DNA from 3 places in the Pseudomonas sp. E1BtOHC1 genome. Region 1 is predicted to be linked to each of the others. Evidence: predicted binding sites of a transcription regulator. Region 1 holds the regulator's gene; each other region holds the start of a gene.
What was found. The regulator sigma-54, encoded in region 1, starts transcription at its own class of promoters, with help from an activator protein. The targets are predictions, from matches to a motif close to ANTGGCATNNANNTTGCTNT.
Positions count from the first base shown of each region.

Region 2: flgB (flagellar basal body rod protein FlgB) is a predicted target of sigma-54. The motif match lies at 2,228-2,247, and genes of this name have one in related genera.
Region 3: glnK (P-II family nitrogen regulator) is a predicted target of sigma-54. The motif match lies at 3,248-3,267, and genes of this name have one in related genera.

Region 1 is NZ_CP196023.1:1,843,406-1,849,554, reverse strand. It holds gene ACSSVC_RS08450 (KpsF/GutQ family sugar-phosphate isomerase) at 1-355, shown strand, start outside; gene ACSSVC_RS08445 (KdsC family phosphatase) at 355-879, shown strand; gene lptC (LPS export ABC transporter periplasmic protein LptC) at 889-1,461, shown strand; gene lptA (lipopolysaccharide transport periplasmic protein LptA) at 1,448-1,993, shown strand; gene lptB (LPS export ABC transporter ATP-binding protein) at 1,993-2,718, shown strand; gene ACSSVC_RS08425 (RNA polymerase factor sigma-54) at 2,901-4,394, shown strand; gene hpf (ribosome hibernation-promoting factor, HPF/YfiA family) at 4,520-4,825, shown strand; gene ptsN (PTS IIA-like nitrogen regulatory protein PtsN) at 4,838-5,302, shown strand; gene rapZ (RNase adapter RapZ) at 5,305-6,149, shown strand, end outside.
Region 2 is NZ_CP196023.1:6,084,809-6,090,957, reverse strand. It holds gene flgA (flagellar basal body P-ring formation chaperone FlgA) at 1-156, opposite strand, end outside; gene ACSSVC_RS27405 (chemotaxis protein CheV) at 232-1,164, shown strand; gene cheR (protein-glutamate O-methyltransferase CheR) at 1,209-2,036, shown strand; gene flgB (flagellar basal body rod protein FlgB) at 2,289-2,696, shown strand; gene flgC (flagellar basal body rod protein FlgC) at 2,700-3,143, shown strand; gene flgD (flagellar hook assembly protein FlgD) at 3,159-3,890, shown strand; gene flgE (flagellar hook protein FlgE) at 3,920-5,263, shown strand; gene ACSSVC_RS27375 (ribonucleoside-diphosphate reductase subunit alpha) at 5,585-6,149, opposite strand, start outside.
Region 3 is NZ_CP196023.1:562,157-568,305, forward strand. It holds gene ACSSVC_RS02645 (HAD family hydrolase) at 1-148, shown strand, start outside; gene sutA (dormancy-specific transcriptional regulator SutA) at 273-596, opposite strand; gene ACSSVC_RS02655 (secondary thiamine-phosphate synthase enzyme YjbQ) at 699-1,124, opposite strand; gene ACSSVC_RS02660 (ammonium transporter) at 1,334-2,671, opposite strand; gene glnK (P-II family nitrogen regulator) at 2,705-3,043, opposite strand; gene ACSSVC_RS02670 (accessory factor UbiK family protein) at 3,460-3,720, shown strand; gene ACSSVC_RS02675 (YifB family Mg chelatase-like AAA ATPase) at 3,900-5,393, shown strand; gene ACSSVC_RS02680 (aldose 1-epimerase family protein) at 5,398-6,149, opposite strand, start outside.

The DNA.
Region 1 (6,149 bases):
AGGCACTGAGCTGCCGCAGGTGCAACGGGGCACCCTACTCAAGGACGCGCTCATGGAGATGACCCGCAAGGGCCTGGGCATGACCGTGATCCTGGAGGCCGATGGCCGCCTGGCCGGGATCTTCACCGACGGCGACCTGCGCCGCACCCTGGATCGTGCCATCGATATCCATCACGCCACCATCGACTCGGTCATGACCCCTCACGGCAAGACTGCACGTGCCGATATGCTGGCAGCCGAAGCACTGAAGATCATGGAAGACCATAAAATCAGCGCCCTGGTGGTGGTGAACAAGGAAGACCGTCCGATCGGCGCCTTGAACATGCACGATCTGCTGCGCGCGGGAGTGATGTAATGAGTACCGACCTGCTGCAACGCGGTAAAAACATCAAGCTGGCGGTTTTCGACGTCGACGGCGTACTGACCGACGGTCGCCTGTACTTCCTTGAAGACGGCAGCGAGTTCAAGACCTTCAATACCCTCGACGGCCAGGGCATCAAGATGCTCATGGCCGCCGGAGTGCAGACAGCGATCATCAGCGGGCGCAAGACTCCAGTAGTGGAACGCCGGGCCAAGAACCTGGGGATCCCCCACCTGTACCAGGGTCGTGAAGACAAGCTGGTGGTGCTGGACGAACTTCTTGCCCAACTGGGCCTAAGCTATGAACAGGTCGCCTATCTGGGCGACGACCTGCCCGACCTGCCGGTGATCCGCCGTGTCGGTCTAGGCATGGCGGTGGCCAACGCAGCCGGCTTTGTCCGCGAGCACGCCCACGGCACCACCGTAGCCCGCGGCGGCGAAGGCGCTGCCCGGGAGTTCTGCGAGCTGATCCTGCAAGCCCAGGACCGCCTTGAAGCAGCCAACGCCGCTTACCTATAGAGCCCACCCATGCTGAGTAAAAAGATTCGCAACATCCTGATATTCGGGATCATCGCCCTGCTGTTCGCGGCGGTCGGTTACTGGAACATCAGCCCAGAGCGCTTCCTCGACAAGCCGGTAGTGCAGGTCGACGAGAACGCCATCGACTATTACGTGATCAACGCCCGCAGCGTGCAGTACCTGCCTGACGGCAAGCTGCAGTACGAAATGACCTCGGACAAAGTGGAGCACGTCAAGGCCAGCGAAGTGACGCTGCTGACCAAACCGGACCTGCAGATGTACCGCGGCACCACTTTCCCCTGGCACGTCCAGAGCGAGCGAGGCGAAGTCAATCCGGACGGCACCGAGGTCGAACTGATCGATTCGGTAAGGGTTTCCCGCACCGATGAGCACAACCGCAACCTGCTGATCACCACCAGCCGCATGACAGTATTCCCGCAGAAGCAATATGCGCAGACCGAGCAAGCCGTTAGAATCGACGGCGCCGGCGGCGTGACTACGGCCAAGGGAATGAAAGCGTATTTGAAAGACGGCAGGATGAACCTGCTATCGAACGTAAGAGGACAGTATGAGGCTCGTTAAAACCCTCCCTATTTTGCTCAGTCTGGGCGCAGCACTGGGAAGCGTGAGCGCCTGGGCTCTGCCGAACGATAGCCAACAGCCGATCCGCATCCAGGCCGACGACGCCCAGTTGGACGACAAGAACGGCGTGGCCACCTACAAGGGCGATGTGATCATCACCCAGGGGTCGATGAAGATCACCGGCAACACCGTGACCATCACCCGAGCCAAGAGCGGCGAAATCGACGTAGTGACGTCGGTGGGCAACCTCGCCTACTTCGAGCAGTTGCAGAAGCAGACCGACCCGAAACCGGTTCAGGCCTACGCTGTGACCATCCAGTACCACGCTCAGCAGAATCGCATCGTGCTGATCGACAAGGCCAAGGTCATCAACGACGGCAACACCACCGAAGGCGAGAAGATCGTCTACGACACCGTCAAGCAAGTGGCTAACGCCGGTCGCGCCAATGGCAGCTCGGTCACCGCACCACGTCCGCGGATCGACATGGTCATCCAGCCGAAAAAGAAAACCGACGAGCAAAAGGCCCAGTAATGGCAACTCTGAAAGCTCAGCACCTGGCCAAGAGCTACAAGAGCCGCCAGGTCGTGCGTGATGTCAGCCTGTCCATCGACAGCGGCCAGATCGTCGGCCTGCTCGGCCCCAACGGCGCCGGCAAGACCACCTGCTTCTACATGATCGTCGGCCTGGTCCAGGCCGATCAGGGCCGCGTCCTGATCGACGACCTAGATGTCAGCCACCAACCGATGCACGGTCGCGCTCGCGCCGGCATCGGCTACCTGCCCCAGGAAGCTTCGATCTTCCGCAAGCTGTCGGTGGCCGACAACATCACGGCCATCCTCGAGACCCGCAAGGAACTCGACAAGGCCGGCCGTCGCCAGGAACTGGAAAGCCTGCTGCAGGAGTTCCACATCAATCACATCCGCGACAACCTCGGCATGAGCCTGTCCGGTGGTGAACGCCGCCGCGTGGAAATCGCCCGCGCCCTGGCCACTGCCCCCAAGTTCATCCTGCTGGACGAACCCTTTGCCGGCGTGGACCCGATCTCGGTCGGCGATATCAAGCAGATCATCCACCACCTGAAGGCCAAGGGCATTGGGGTGCTGATCACCGACCACAACGTCCGCGAAACCCTGGACATCTGTGAAACCGCCTATATCGTCAATGACGGGCAACTGATCGCCGAAGGCGACTCCGAGACCATCCTGGCCAACGAACTGGTCAAGGAAGTCTACCTGGGCCATGAGTTCCGCCTGTAAAGGCTGAGGTGTCGGGCTAGATGCCAGAGCGCCAGGAACAATAAATCCCTACAAATTTTATTGTTACAGCGCTCTAGGCAAACACTTCAGTTTCAGGCATATAATTTGCTTATGTTTGGCGCTCCGGCGCCCTGTAGTGGATGGCGCATGTGCGCCGGCAAATAAGGTGTTAAGCCCCTGCCATGAAACCATCGCTAGTCCTGAGAATGGGCCAGCAGCTGACGATGACACCGCAGCTGCAACAGGCCATCCGCCTGCTCCAATTGTCGACCCTGGACCTGCAACAGGAAATCCAGGAAGCCCTGGAGTCCAACCCGATGCTCGAACGCCAGGAAGATGGCGAAGACTTCGACAACAGCGACCCCTTGGCCGACAACACAGAGTCCAAACCCAACACCGAGATCCAGGAACCCTCCTACCAGGAAACCGCCCCCACGGTGGATAACCTCGAGGAAGGCGAATGGAACGAACGCATCCCCAACGAACTGCCGGTGGACACCGCCTGGGAAGACGTCTACCAGACCAGCGCCAGCAGCCTGCCCAGCAGCGATGACGATGAGTGGGACTTCACCACTCGCACATCGGCCGGCGAGAGCCTGCAAAGCCACCTGCTCTGGCAACTGAACCTGGCGCCGATGTCGGATACCGACCGCCTGATCGCCGTGACCCTGATCGATTGCATCAACAATCAGGGCTACCTGGACGAGACCCTTGAAGAAATTCTCGAGGCCTTCGATCCGGAATTGGACATCGAACTGGACGAGATCGAAGCCGTCCTGCACCGCATCCAGCAATTCGAGCCGGCCGGCATCGGCGCCCGCAACCTGGGCGAATGCCTCCTGCTGCAACTGCGCCAACTGCCAGCGAAAACTCCCTGGCTGAGCGAAGCCCAGCGCCTGGTCAGTGACTACATCGACCTCCTGGGCAGTCGCGACTACAGCCAGCTGATGCGCCGCATGAAGCTCAAGGAAGACGAACTGCGTCAGGTCATCGAACTGGTGCAGAGCCTCAACCCGCGCCCGGGCTCACAGATCGAATCCAGCGAAGCCGAATACGTGGTCCCGGACGTCATCGTGCGCAAGGACAACGAGCGCTGGCTGGTGGAATTGAATCAGGAGTCCGTGCCACGCCTGCGGGTCAACGCACAGTACGCCGGCTTTGTTCGCCGCGCCGACACCAGTGCCGACAACACCTTCATGCGCAATCAGTTGCAGGAAGCTCGCTGGTTCATCAAGAGCCTGCAGAGCCGCAACGAAACCCTGATGAAAGTCGCCACTCAGATCGTCGAGCACCAACGCGGCTTCCTGGAGTACGGCGACGAAGCCATGAAACCTCTGGTTCTGCACGACATCGCCGAAGCTGTGGGCATGCACGAATCGACCATTTCCCGTGTGACCACGCAAAAATTCATGCATACCCCCCGGGGCATATATGAACTGAAATACTTTTTCTCCAGCCACGTCAGCACCTCCGAAGGCGGCGAATGCTCGTCCACGGCGATCCGCGCGATCATCAAAAAACTGGTGGCTGCGGAAAATCAGAAAAAGCCGTTGAGTGACAGCAAGATCGCTGGTTTACTGGAGGCACAAGGCATTCAGGTAGCCCGTCGTACCGTCGCCAAGTACCGCGAATCCCTTGGGATCGCGCCTTCCAGCGAACGGAAGCGGTTGATGTAGCCGCCGGGCTGGCCACAGCGTTTCAGAGTGTGTTTGAAACAGGTCGAAAGTCGGTTTCAAACGCGGTCTAGGTGGCAGGCAACCCAGCCTGCCGCGTTATGCACTGGCAACGAAGGAGAAGCTGTATGCAAGTCAACATCAGTGGACACCAACTCGAAGTGACTGAACCTCTGCGCGCTTACATCGGCGAGAAACTCGACCGGCTGGAGCGGCACTTCGACAAGATTACCAATGTGCAGGTCACCATGGCTGTCGAGAAGCTGAAGCAGAAAATCGAAGCCACCCTGCACATCCACGGTGGGGAGGTCGTCGCCAATGCAGAACATGACGATATGTATGCCGCAATTGACCTGCTCACGGACAAGCTTGACCGCCAACTGAAAAAGCATAAGGAAAAGCAACTCCACCTTCTCCAAGGCACGGGTCGCTAACACTCCCCTCCCATGATCCGACTTGAAAGCATCCTGACCCCCGGCCGTTCCTTGGTGAACGTGCCGGGCGGCAGTAAAAAACGCGCCCTCGAACAAATTGCCAACCTGATCAGCCGCGAAGTGCCTGATCTGGAGATGCAGGATGTCTTCGAGAGCCTGATCGCCCGTGAAAAACTCGGTTCCACCGGTTTTGGCAACGGCATCGCCATTCCCCACTGCCGCCTCAAAGGCTGCGAGTCGCCTATCAGTGCGCTGATGCACCTGGACGCTCCAATCGACTTCGACGCCATCGACGGTGCCCCGGTGGATCTGCTGTTCGTCCTCCTGGTTCCGGAAGCCGCTACCGACGCACACCTGGAACTGCTCCGGCAGATCGCCAGCATGCTCGATCGCAAGGAAGTCCGTGACCGACTGCGCAGTGCCACCAGCAATGAAGCCTTGTATCAGGTTGTCCTGGACGAGCAAAACGGTCAGTAATCATGCGCTTGATCATTGTCAGCGGCCGCTCCGGCTCAGGTAAAAGCACCGCCCTCGATGTTCTTGAGGACCACGGCTACTACTGCATCGACAACCTTCCCGCCGGCTTGCTGCCCGAGCTGGCCGAGCGCGCGTTGATTCACACGGAACTGGCACAACCTCTGGTGGCGGTTTCCATCGACGCCCGAAACCTGCCCAGCCATCTGTCGCGCTTCCCCGAGTTGCTGGAAGAAGTACGCAGCCGGCATATCCAGTGCGACGTGCTCTATCTGGACGCCGACGAGGAAACCCTGCTCAAGCGCTTCTCGGAAACCCGGCGGCGTCACCCGCTGAGCAGTGCCAATCGCTCGCTGGCCGAAGCCATCCACGATGAAACCCAGCTGCTGGGCCCCATCGTCGATCTGGCCGACCTCAAGGTCAACACCACCAATCTGAACCTCTACCAACTGCGGGACACCATCAAGCTGCGCCTGCTGAACCAACCCGAACCCGGGACTGCGTTCCTGGTGGAGTCTTTCGGTTTCAAGCGCGGCATGCCGGTGGACGCCGATCTGGTATTCGACGTGCGCTGCCTGCCCAATCCGTATTGGAAGCCCGAACTACGCGCCCAATCCGGGCTGGACGCACCTGTGGCCGAATACCTGGCCGCACAGCCCGATGTCGAGGAAATGTTCCAGGACATCTCCAGCTATCTGCTCAAGTGGCTGCCACGTTTCGCTGCCAGCAATCGCGCTTATGTAACCATTGCCATTGGTTGCACCGGCGGGCACCACCGCTCCGTGTACCTGACCGAGCGCCTGGGCCAGGTCCTGCAAAAATCCCTGAAGAACGTCCAGGTTCGCCACCG
Region 2 (6,149 bases), 2.8 Mb from region 1:
AAACCCTTGAGTGACGCCGATAAGTAGATCAGGCAGGGTGACCGAATCAGCAACGGCAGGGCCGCCAGGGTTTAGGATACACAGCGCCGACAACCCACAAAGCAATGCGCGGTAGGGGGATGTCAGGCGTCGGAAAAATGTCGTTTTGGCGTTCATAACAGTTAAAAAGCAAGCGCCGTGCCGTTTAGTGATGAGCGTGCGTCGGATCTTAAAGCTTTGGGGAGTCTGGGCATGGCTGGTGTAATGGATTCGGTAAACCAGCGCACGCAATTGGTTGGGCAGAATCGCCTGGAGTTGCTGCTGTTCCGTCTGGACGGCGAGCAACTCTACGGGATCAACGTATTCAAGGTTCGCGAGGTGCTGCAATGCCCCAAGCTGACCCTGATGCCCAAATCCAACCCTGTGGTGTGCGGTGTCGCGAATATTCGAGGGGCGACCATTCCGATCCTGGATCTGGCAATGGCCACAGGTTCGGGTGGGTTGCAGGATCAAAGCAATCCGTTCGTCATCATCACTGAGTACAACACCAAGACCCAGGGGTTTTTGGTGCGCTCGGTGGAGCGTATCGTCAATATGAACTGGGAAGAGATCCATCCGCCGCCCAAAGGGACTGGTCGCGATCACTACCTGACGGCGGTAACTCGGGTGGACAACCAGTTGGTCGAGATCATCGACGTTGAAAAGGTTTTGGCGGAAGTCGCCCCCACTTCCGAGTCGATCTCGGTGGGCGTGGTGGACGTCGAAACTCAGCACAAGGCTGTATCCCTGCGAGTGCTGACCGTTGACGACTCGTCAGTGGCGCGTAAACAGGTTACTCGCTGCCTGCAGACTGTGGGTGTCGAGGTGGTGGCGCTGAACGATGGCCGGCAGGCGCTGGACTACCTGCGCAAGCTGGTGGATGAGGGCAAGAAGCCGGAAGAGGAATTCCTCATGATGATTTCCGACATCGAGATGCCCGAAATGGACGGTTACACCCTCACGGCCGAGATACGTAGCGATCCACGCATGCAAAAGCTGCATATCATCCTGCATACTTCGTTGTCAGGGGTGTTCAATCAGGCGATGGTGAAGAAGGTCGGTGCCGATGACTTCCTTGCCAAGTTCCGTCCTGATGACCTGGCATCCCGGGTAGTCGACCGGATCAAAGCAGCAGACCACAGCTGAGGGCATCAGCCCCTGGCGAACATAAGATTTAAGAGGCGGCAGCATTGTCTACGGGTAATTTGGATTTTGAACAGTTCCGGGTCTTCCTGGAAAAAGCCTGTGGTATTTTGCTCGGGGAAAACAAGCAATATCTCGTCTCGAGCCGTCTCAACAAACTGATGGAGCAGCAAGGCATCAAAACCTTGGGTGAGCTGGTTCAGCGGATTCAGACCCAGCCGCGCAGCGGATTGCGCGAGATGGTGGTGGATGCGATGACGACCAACGAAACCTTGTGGTTTCGTGACACCTATCCCTTCGAAGTGTTGAAGAACAAGGTGCTTCCCGAGGCCATCAAGGCCAGCCCCAATCAGCGCCTGCGGATCTGGTCGGCGGCATGCTCGTCTGGGCAGGAACCCTATTCTTTGTCGATGTCCATCGATGAGTTCGAGCGCAGCAACATGGGCCAGTTAAAGATGGGGGTGCAGATTGTTGCTACCGATCTGTCCGGGACCATGCTCAATAACTGTAAGACCGGCGAATACGATAGCCTGGCCATTGGCCGTGGTTTGTCGGCCGAGCGCCTGCAGCGCTACTTCGACCCTAAAGGGCCGGGGCGCTGGGTAGTCAAGGCACCGATCAAGAGTCGGGTGGAGTTTCGCTCGTTCAACCTGCTGGACAGCTACGCCAGCCTAGGCAAGTTCGACATCGTGTTCTGTCGCAATGTGCTGATCTACTTCTCGGCCGAGGTCAAGAAGGACATCCTGATGCGCATTCACAGCACTCTGAAGCCTGGCGGTTACCTGTTCCTGGGCGCTTCCGAAGCGCTCAATGGTCTGCCGGATCATTATCAGATGGTGCAATGCAGCCCGGGGATCATCTACCAGGCGAAGTGATTGATTGTTGCGGCAATAAAAAAGGAGGCCTCAGGGCCTCCTTTTTTGTGGGCGTCATTTTATCGGGTGGCTGGGCTAAAAGCGGCAGCTCGATTGCCGCTTTGCCGGCGTTTCGCGGAAATCCATTGCCGCTTTTCTGGCATTGCCGCCTTGCCGCTGCCGTAGAGCCCTTGATTTACGGGGCTCCTTGACTTGGCACGTAGCTTGCTAAGTCAAGGTTACGAAAAATCAGGTCACCCGAAGGTTTCCGACATGAGCATCAGCTTCGATAAAGCGCTCGGTATTCACGAACAAGCTCTTGGCTTTCGCGCCAAGCGTGCCGAAGTGCTGGCCAACAACATCGCCAACGCCGACACCCCGAACTACAAGGCTCGGGACCTGGACTTCTCCGCTGTGCTCGCCGAGCAGAACGACAAGGCCAAGAACGGCAGCTTCGCGCTGAACATGACCAATACCCGGCATATCGAAGCCCAGGGCCTGGGCAGTGGCGACGAGTCGCTGCTGTATCGCACGCCGATGCAACCTTCGATCGACCAGAACACCGTGGATGCTCAGTTGGAGCAATCGAGCTACGCACAGAACTCGGTGGACTTCCAAGCCAGCTTCACGCTGCTCAACAGCAAATTCAAAGGGCTGGTTGCAGCCCTGCGCGGAGAGTAATCCATGTCCCTTGCCAGTGTTTTCAATATTGCCGGTAGTGGCATGAGCGCTCAGACCACTCGTCTGAACACCGTCGCCAGTAACATCGCCAACGCCGAGAGCGTGTCGTCGAGCATCGACCAGACTTACCGCGCTCGTCACCCGGTGTTTGCCACCATGTTTCAGGGCGCCCAGAGCGGTGGCAGCGATTCGCTGTTCCAGAACCAGGACGCTGCAGGCCAAGGCGTACAGGTGCTGGGTGTAGTGGAAGACCAGAGCAATCTGGAAGCTCGCTACGAACCGAACCACCCGGCTGCGGATGCCAAAGGTTACGTCTACTACCCCAACGTCAACGTGGTGGAAGAAATGGCCGACATGATTTCCGCCAGTCGCTCGTTCCAGACCAACGCTGAAATGATGAACACCGCCAAAACCATGATGCAGAAGGTCCTGACCCTGGGTCAGTGATAAGGGGCGAAGCCAATGAGCGTTACGGATACCACCAGCGGCCCATCCCTTAAGGATGTACTGGCCAACTCGTCGAAGAAGACCGCGAACACCACCAGCGCCGACGGCCTGGCGGCAGCGACGAACAGCACCACCGGTAAGCAGGCCCTGGGCAAGGACGCGTTTCTCAAGTTGTTGGTGACCCAGCTGAACAACCAGAACCCGCTGGATCCTCAGGACAACAGTGCGTTCGTTGCCCAGTTGGCGCAGTTCTCTACCCTGGAAGGGATCACGACCCTTAATACCTCGGTGAACTCCATCACTGGCAATTACAAATCGTCTCAGGCTCTGCAGGCTTCGTCCCTGGTAGGTCGCTCGGTGATCGTCCAGTCCGGCACCACTCAGGTGGACACCAGCAAGAGCATGACCGGTTCGGTGACCGTTCCGGCTGGCGTCAGCTCGGTCAAAGTGACCATCACCGACAAGGATGGCAACACCGTCAAGACCATCGACATGGGCAGCCAGAAGGCCGGCAACGCCAGCTTTGTCTGGGATGGCACCAAGACCGACGGGACCAAGGCGGCCCCGGGTAACTACACCTTCAAGGCCAGCACCACCATCGACGGCAAGGGCACTGACCTGATCACTTATCTGCCGGCGACAGTCAACAGCGTCACCATCAGCCAGACCGGCGGAGAGTTGATGCTGAACCTGGCAGGACTGAGCAGCCCGATTGCCCTGTCCAAAGTACAAACCATTGGTATCTAGAGCCGACTAACCGGCACAAGGAGTGGAATATGTCTTTCAATATCGGCCTTAGCGGTCTCTACGCTGCCAACAAACAGCTGGACGTCACCGGCAACAACATCGCCAACGTCGCGACCACCGGTTTCAAATCTTCCCGCGCAGAATTCTCCGACGTCTACTCGGCCACCAAGCTGGGCAGCGGCACCCAGGTGATTGGTAACGGCGTACGCCTGTCCAACGTTTCCCAGCAGTTCACCAATGGTGATATCAGCAACACTGGCAACGTGCTGGACATGGGCATTCAGGGGCAGGGCTTTTTCGTGCTCAGCACCAACGGCTCGCTGACCTACACCCGTGCCGGTACCTTCAAGACCGACAAGGAAGGCTTCATCACCAACAGTGATGGCACTGCGCGCCTGCAAGGCTATGCCGTAGATGCCAACGGCAAGATCATCAACGGTGTATTGACCGACCTGCGGATCGATACCTCGAACCTGTCGCCCAAGCCAACCGACTCGATCTCCTCGACGATCAACCTGAATTCCGATTCGACTCCGATCAATGTGGCTTCGACCGCTCCGGTTTATGTGTTCAATCCGACCGACAACACCACCTACACCAAGTCGTTCAGTACTCCGGTGTATGACACTCAGGGCAACAAGCACGTCATGGATCAGTACATGATCAAGACGCCGAACGCCAATGAGTGGCAAACCTACACGCTGATTGATGGTCGCAATCCGGACGGTACTGCATTCACCATGGCCAACCAGTCGCCGATCACCATGAAGTTCGACTCGTCGGGCAAGCTCAGCAGCATGACCCCGCCAGCTGCGCCTGGGACCACGCCGTACACCATTACCGGTAACAGCATTGTCATGTCGGCTGCTGCCTGGACTCCGGGTACCGTCACCAATGGCGTGTTCACTCCTAACGGTGCCAAGCCAGCGCCGAACGGCGTCAGCATCGACATGACCAAAACCGGTTCGGTGTTCGGCGAAAGCACTCGCTCGATCATCGCGCAGAACGGCTACTCCACTGGCCAGATCAGCAGCCTGACCATCGATGGCACCGGTGTAATGCTGGCCAACTTCAGCAACGAGCAGACCAAGGCGATCGGTCAGATTTCCCTGGCCAGCTTCACCAACGAGCAAGGTCTGCAGCCGGTAGGCGGCACTCAGTGGAAAGAGACCTACTCGTCCGGTATTCCAGGTTATGACGCTCCGAAGACCGGCACCCTGGGAGCGATCCAGTCCAACTCCCTGGAAGAGTCCAACGTTAACCTGACCAATGAGCTGGTGAACCTGATCAAGGCTCAGAGCAACTATCAGGCGAACGCCAAGACCATCTCCACCCAGAGCACCATCATGCAGACCATCATCCAGATGACCTGATGCTGGTTCGCTTGAGCGCTGTACAAAAAGCCCCTCGATGAGGGGCTTTTTTATGCCCGCTTGCCCATGTTCGTTATCGACGGCAGGTTCCTGGAGGTGCACTGGTTTGAGCAGGGCGTGCCTGTGCAGGTGTGCAGGCGGGCTGGCTTGTGTAGGGGCTGGCTTGCCAGCGAAGGCATCCTTGAAGCTTGTGCAGCGCTCGGGGGCTTCTTCGCCGGCAAGCCGGCTCCTGCGGTTTTGTTGGGGGCAAAAGAAAACCCCCGATAAGCCGGAGGCCTATCGGGGGTTGGCACAGGCGCCATAGGCGCCTGTCAGCTCAGCTTATTGGCAGGCTTCGCAGTCCGGCTCGTCGATGGCGCAAGCCTTCGGCACTGGAGCAGGACCGGCTGGCGCAGCCAGGACCGAGTCGTCACCGTGGTTGCCACCGCTGGAAACAGCGTTCAGCTTGCCGGTGTTGATGGTGGACTTCTCGGTGCTGGTGGCGGCCAGGGCGCGGAGGTAGTAGGTGGTTTTCAGGCCACGGTACCAAGCCATGCGGTAGGTCACGTCCAGCTTCTTGCCCGAGGCGCCGGCGATGTACAGGTTCAGCGACTGAGCCTGGTCGATCCACTTCTGGCGACGGCTGGCAGCGTCGACGATCCACTTGGTTTCCACTTCGAAGGCGGTCGCGTAGAGCTCTTTGAGTTCTTGCGGGATGCGCTCGATCTGTTGCACTGAACCGTCGTAGTACTTCAGGTCGTTGATCATGACCGAGTCCCACAGGCCGCGAGCCTTGAGGTCGCGAACCAGGTACGGGTTGATCACGGTGAATTCGCCCGACAGGTTCGATTTCACGTAGAGGTTCTGGTAGGTCGGTTCGATCGACTGCGATACGCCGGTGATGTTG
Region 3 (6,149 bases), 1.3 Mb from region 1:
CATTGCCGGCGCCCAGCAGGCGGGCCTGCGTGCCATCTGGTTCAATCCTGCGGGCAAGACCTGGGAAGCCGAACGCGCCCCTGATGCCGAGATTCGCAGCCTCAAAGAGCTTCCAGCACTGCTGGGCCGCTGGCACAGCGGTGCCTGATGCGGCTCGTTCTGTAGGAGCGAGCTTGCTCGCGATCGCCGCCATGCGGCGCCATTCACCCGGCACGCGCCCATGAAAAAGCCCGCAGCGACGGCGGGCTTTTTCAGCAAGCAAGTAGCAAGGCTCAGATAGGCCGGCTGCCGTACTTGTTATCAGGCTTCTTGGGCGGATCGGCGACCACATTGGCCTCGACTTCCTGCACTTTGCCGCCACGGGCCAGGAACTCTTCCATGGCACGCGCCAGTGCATCACGCTCCTTGTTCTTGGCTTCGACACTCGGCAGCTCGTCTACCGAGACGGCGGCCTTGGCCTTGCCTTTGGCGGTCGGAGCAGGAACATCACTGCCATCGTCTTCCGCCACATCTTCGGCGGCCGCTTCAAGACCTTCTTCGGTATCGTCTTCGTCACCTACTTCGAGGTCGTCGTTTTCCAGATCATCGTCGCTCATGTTCTACCTCATGACTTGCGAAAAGCAGATTAGTTATAGCCCAGCTGCGCCGACTGTCGAAGGCTGCCGGAAAAAAATCAACGTCCACTGATACTCAGCGGCTTATGCCTCATCACCCTGCAGGGTGGCAAGGACTTTGCGAGCACCGCCATGATCGCGATGCTCGCCCAGATAAACACCTTGCCAGGTGCCTAGCGCCAAGCGCCCCGCCGCTACCGGCAAAGTCAGCTGACAGCCTAGCAAACTGGCTTTGAAGTGCGCCGGAAGGTCGTCCGCGCCCTCGTCGTCATGTTCGTACCCGGCCATGCCTTGAGGCACCAGGGTGTTGAAGAAACGCTCGAAGTCACGCCGTACCGCCGGATCGGCGTTCTCGTTGATGGTCAACGAGGCCGAGGTATGTTGTAGCCATAAATGCAGCAGACCAACCCGACATGCCCTCAACTCGGGCAGGCCGGCGAGCAACTCGTCCGTCACCAGATGAAAGCCCCGGGGCCTGGCCCGCAGGGTAATCAGGGTCTGTTGCCACATACCGTTCTCCACGCTTCGGCGCGCATTCTAGCGCGCTCAGGGAAAAAACAAAGCGCCGAATAATCCTGCTTTAGTGTAAGCATTTGCCCTGCTGGATATCGCCATGGCAAACACGCCAATGCCTATCAGAAAAACCTTTCAGCCTTTCTCAATGACAAACGCCAGGCAAAAAAATGCCCGGCCGGAGCCGGGCTTTTTTTCAGCCGCGATTACAGGTTGTAACCACGCTCGTTGTGTTGCGCCAGATCGAGACCGACCGCTTCCTCTTCCTCGGTAACCCGCAGCCCCATGACGGCATCCAGGACCTTGAGAATGATGAAGGTAACGATCGCGGTGTAGATCACGGTAAAGCCCACACCTTTGCACTGAATCCAGACTTGCGCGGCGATGTCGGTCACGGTGCCGAAGCCGCCCAGAGATGGAGCGGCGAACACACCGGTAAGGATCGCGCCGAGAATACCGCCGATGCCATGAACGCCGAAGGCATCCAGGGAGTCGTCATAACCCAGCTTGCGCTTGAGGCTGGTGGCGCAGAAGAAGCACACCACGCCAGCGGCCAGGCCAATAATCAGGGCGCCCATCGGGCCAACCGTGCCAGCTGCCGGAGTGATTGCCACCAGACCGGCGACCACACCCGAAGCGATACCCAGTGCGCTTGGCTTGCCGTGGGTGATCCACTCGGCAAACATCCAGCCCAGAGCCGCGGCGGCAGTAGCGATCTGTGTCACCAGCATGGCCATGCCGGCAGTGCCGTTGGCCGCAGCAGCGGAACCGGCGTTAAAGCCGAACCAACCGACCCACAGCATGGCTGCGCCCATCAGGGTGTAACCCAGGTTGTGGGGAGCCATTGGCGTGGTAGGGAAACCTTTGCGCTTGCCCAGCACCAGGCAAGCCACCAGGCCTGCGATACCGGCGTTGATGTGGACCACGGTGCCGCCGGCGAAGTCCAGCACGCCCCAGTCCCACATCAGGCCGCCGTTGCCGGACCAGACCATGTGCGCGATCGGTGCATACACCAGGGTGAACCAGACACCCATGAAGATCAGCATGGCGGAGAATTTCATCCGCTCGGCGAAGGCACCGACAATCAACGCCGGAGTAATGATGGCGAAAGTCATCTGGAAGGTGATGAACACCGCTTCAGGGAACAGCGCCGCCGGGCCGGTTACGCTGGCTGGGGTCACGCCCGCCAGGAAAGCCTTGCCCAGGCCCCCGAAGAAGGAGTTGAAGTTGACGACTCCCTGCTCCATGCCCGTCGTGTCGAACGCAATGCTGTAGCCATAGATGACCCACAGAATGCTGATCAGGCCGGTAATGGCGAAGCACTGCATCATCACCGAAAGAATGTTTTTCGACCGCACCATGCCGCCGTAGAACAGCGCCAGGCCAGGAATGGTCATGAACAGCACCAAGGCTGTGGAAGTCAGCATCCAGGCGGTGTCGCCGGAATTGAGGACTGGAGCTGCCACTTCGTCTGCTGCCATGGCCAGGCCAGGCATTACGAGGGACAAAAGGGCTCCTAGCCCTGCGAATTTACGCAGAGTCATATTGTTTTCTCCTGGGGCGTTGGGTTTGGCGGCTTAGATTGCGTCGGTATCGGTTTCGCCGGTACGGATGCGAATAGCCTGTTCCAGATTGACCACGAAGATCTTGCCGTCACCGATCTTGCCGGTGTTGGCGGCCTTGGTTATCGCCTCGATAACCCGGTCAAGATCCTTGTCGTCAATGGCGACATCGATCTTCACCTTGGGCAGGAAATCCACCACATACTCCGCACCGCGATACAGCTCGGTGTGACCCTTCTGCCGGCCGAAGCCTTTGACCTCAGTGACGGTAATGCCCTGCACGCCGATCTCGGACAGCGACTCGCGCACGTCGTCCAATTTGAACGGCTTGATGATGGCAGTGACTAGCTTCATGAAACTCTCTCCCGAATTGGTGGACTTGCCCCAGGAAAACAAACCCGACTCAAGTCTAAGCGCAGTGCCTGGCTTTGTAACGCATCGTCGGCCTTCCTCAGCCAGACCGACGCCAGCTAACCGCTTCTGACGAAACACTCCCCGCTCCGCCTGCCGCACTGCATTCGTCACAGCGACTGCATCAGTGCATGGGTCACCAGGGTCTAAGCAGAAAGCTTGCCAGCTCGGGAAAAATCAGTGATTTCAATCCTTTGCCCAGGGCCGCCCGGGCTTGCCACAAATCGGCACTGCGGATACGCACAATAACGGTGCGTGAGCGCCCGCCCAAATGCGCGAAAAACGTGCAGGCCGGGCATCACCAAGCCCTTGAGCCGTGCGTGATACACTGCGGCCCATCTGCTATTCAGGACACTCCCATGCTCGCGCCCAAAGACCTTCTCGATGCCCTGAGCGGCCACGCCTCGCGTTTGCTCAGCGGTGAAACACCTCTGCCTCGCAATGAAATCGAAAGCCAGTTCAAGGCCCTGCTGCAAAGCGGCTTCAGCAAGCTGGACCTGGTCAGCCGGGAAGAATTCGACAGCCAGATGGTGGTCCTGGCCCGCACCCGGGCACGCCTGGAAAGCCTCGAGGCCAAAGTGGCGGAGCTGGAAGCCCGACTCAATCCGACAGCGCAATGAGCTGAACCCGCGATTCGCCGGCAAGCCGGCTCCTACAAACCTGGAGCCGGTTTGCCAACGAAAGCCGTAGCGCCGGTGACATATCCTGTGCGCATTCAAAGCCTCCTCCCGCCAAAGCCCTCATCTATCCTTGCAGCACCGCAGGACGCGGTTCCCGCCGTCTCAAGGAAGATCCCCCCATGTCCCTGGCAATCATCCACAGCCGTGCCCAAGTGGGCGTACAGGCTCCGGCTGTCAGCGTTGAAGTGCACCTGGCCAACGGCCTACCGAGCCTGACCCTGGTCGGGCTGCCGGAAGCCGCAGTCAAGGAAAGCAAGGACCGGGTGCGCAGCGCCATTCTCAACGCCGGATTCAATTTCCCGTCTCGACGCATCACCCTCAACCTGGCTCCGGCGGACTTGCCCAAGGATGGTGGACGATTCGACCTGGCCATCGCCCTGGGCATCCTCGCCGCCAGCGTGCAGGTGCCGGCCCTGGCACTGGACAACATCGAATGCCTGGGTGAGCTGGCCTTGTCCGGCGAGGTGCGAGCGGTGCGCGGTGTGCTCCCGGCCGCGCTGGCGGCACGCAAGGCTGGACACACCCTGCTGGTGCCCCGTGCCAATGCCGAGGAAGCCTGCTTGGCCTCGGGCCTGCAGGTGATCGCCGTAGACCATCTGCTGGAGGCCGTCGCCCACTTCAATGGTCACGCCCCCCTCCCGCCTTACGTCAGCGACGGTTTGCAGGAAAATCACTCGCCCTACCCCGACCTGCGGGAAGTCCAGGGTCAACTGGCCGCCAAGCGTGCCCTGCTGATCGCTGCCGCCGGCGCCCACAATCTGCTGTTCAGCGGCCCGCCCGGCACCGGCAAGACCTTGCTGGCCAGTCGCTTGCCCGGCCTGCTACCACCCTTGCAGGAAGAAGAAGCCCTGGAAGTCGCGGCCATTCAATCGGTGAGCAGCCACAAGCCGCTGCGCCACTGGCCCCAGCGCCCCTTCCGCCAACCCCATCATTCGGCATCAGGCCCTGCGCTGGTAGGTGGCGGCTCGAAACCACAACCGGGAGAAATCACCCTGGCCCATCACGGCGTGTTGTTTCTCGATGAATTGCCGGAGTTCGACCGCAAGGTCCTGGAGGTTCTGCGCGAGCCCATGGAGTCGGGCCAGATCGTCATCGCACGCGCTCGCGACCGGGTGCAGTTCCCGGCGCGCTTCCAACTGGTAGCCGCCATGAACCCCTGCCCCTGTGGCTACCTTGGCGATCCCAGCGGACGATGCCGCTGCACGCCGGAACAGATCCAGCGCTATCGCAACAAGCTGTCCGGCCCGTTGCTGGATCGCATCGACCTGCACCTGACCGTGGCCCGCGAAGCCACCACCCTGAACCCCGAGCCGCAACCGGGAGACGACAGCGCCAGCGCCGCCGCCCGAGTGGCTCTAGCTCGCGAGCTGCAACAACAACGCCAGGGCTGCGCCAATGCCCATCTCGACCTCCCCGGCCTACGGCGCCATTGCCGGTTATCCACGGCAGACGAACGCTGGCTGGAAGCGGCCTGCGAACGCCTGGGCCTGTCGCTACGAGCCGCCCACCGCCTGCTGAAGGTGGCCCGGACCCTGGCCGATCTCGAGCAGGCGGCACGAATCAACCGCGAGCATCTGGCAGAAGCCCTGCACTATCGGCCGAGCACAAGTTGAAGGGTCACTCCTTGGACAGATCCACCAGCGGCGTGGGGCGCACTTCGGTCTGGCGCCCATCCTGAATCTTACTGACAAGACTCAGGGCATTATCCACAGCGGCCTTGTCCGCCAGCAGGCTGTAGCGGATCTGGAATTGCCGTTGCTCCTTGGCTCCGATGGTCGGCACCAGGTTCAGCGGATGCTGATAGCGACGGTTGTAGGAGAAACTGGTGCCCGGTTCCAACCCCGTCACATAACCCTGGCCCTGGGTGTCGGTGTTCTTCCATAGCGAGAACACCGGCAACTGCTGGGTATTGAAGCCCAGCGATACGCCGAGACTGCCCGCCTTGTTATGCAGCACCGCCAGGGTCTCGCCCTGAGTGTCGGCGTAGGGCACGACGTTGTAGACGGTCTCGTCATAGTCACGGGTCGGGCCGCGATAGGTCTGCCAGTCCGCCAGATCGGCCTTGGCCTTGTCGTTGAAGGGCGAGACCTGCTTCACCGGTGCCGCAAATTTCGCCCCCTGCTCAAGGAACGGCGTGCTGAAGTTGCTGTGGTACAGCGCCTGGTACTCCTTGGGATAATCACCGTTGTTGGTCAAGCGATCATTGAGCGTGAAACTGGTGCTGCCGGGCTCGGTGACCAGTTCGGTGGCAACGCTGAAATCGACCTTCTTGAACGCCTGTTCCTTGAGCTCGCCACGCAAGTGAATGGCGTACGGCGGTTTTTCGTCGATGTGCAGAGTGACCTTGCTGGCGGGAATGTTCGCCGCGC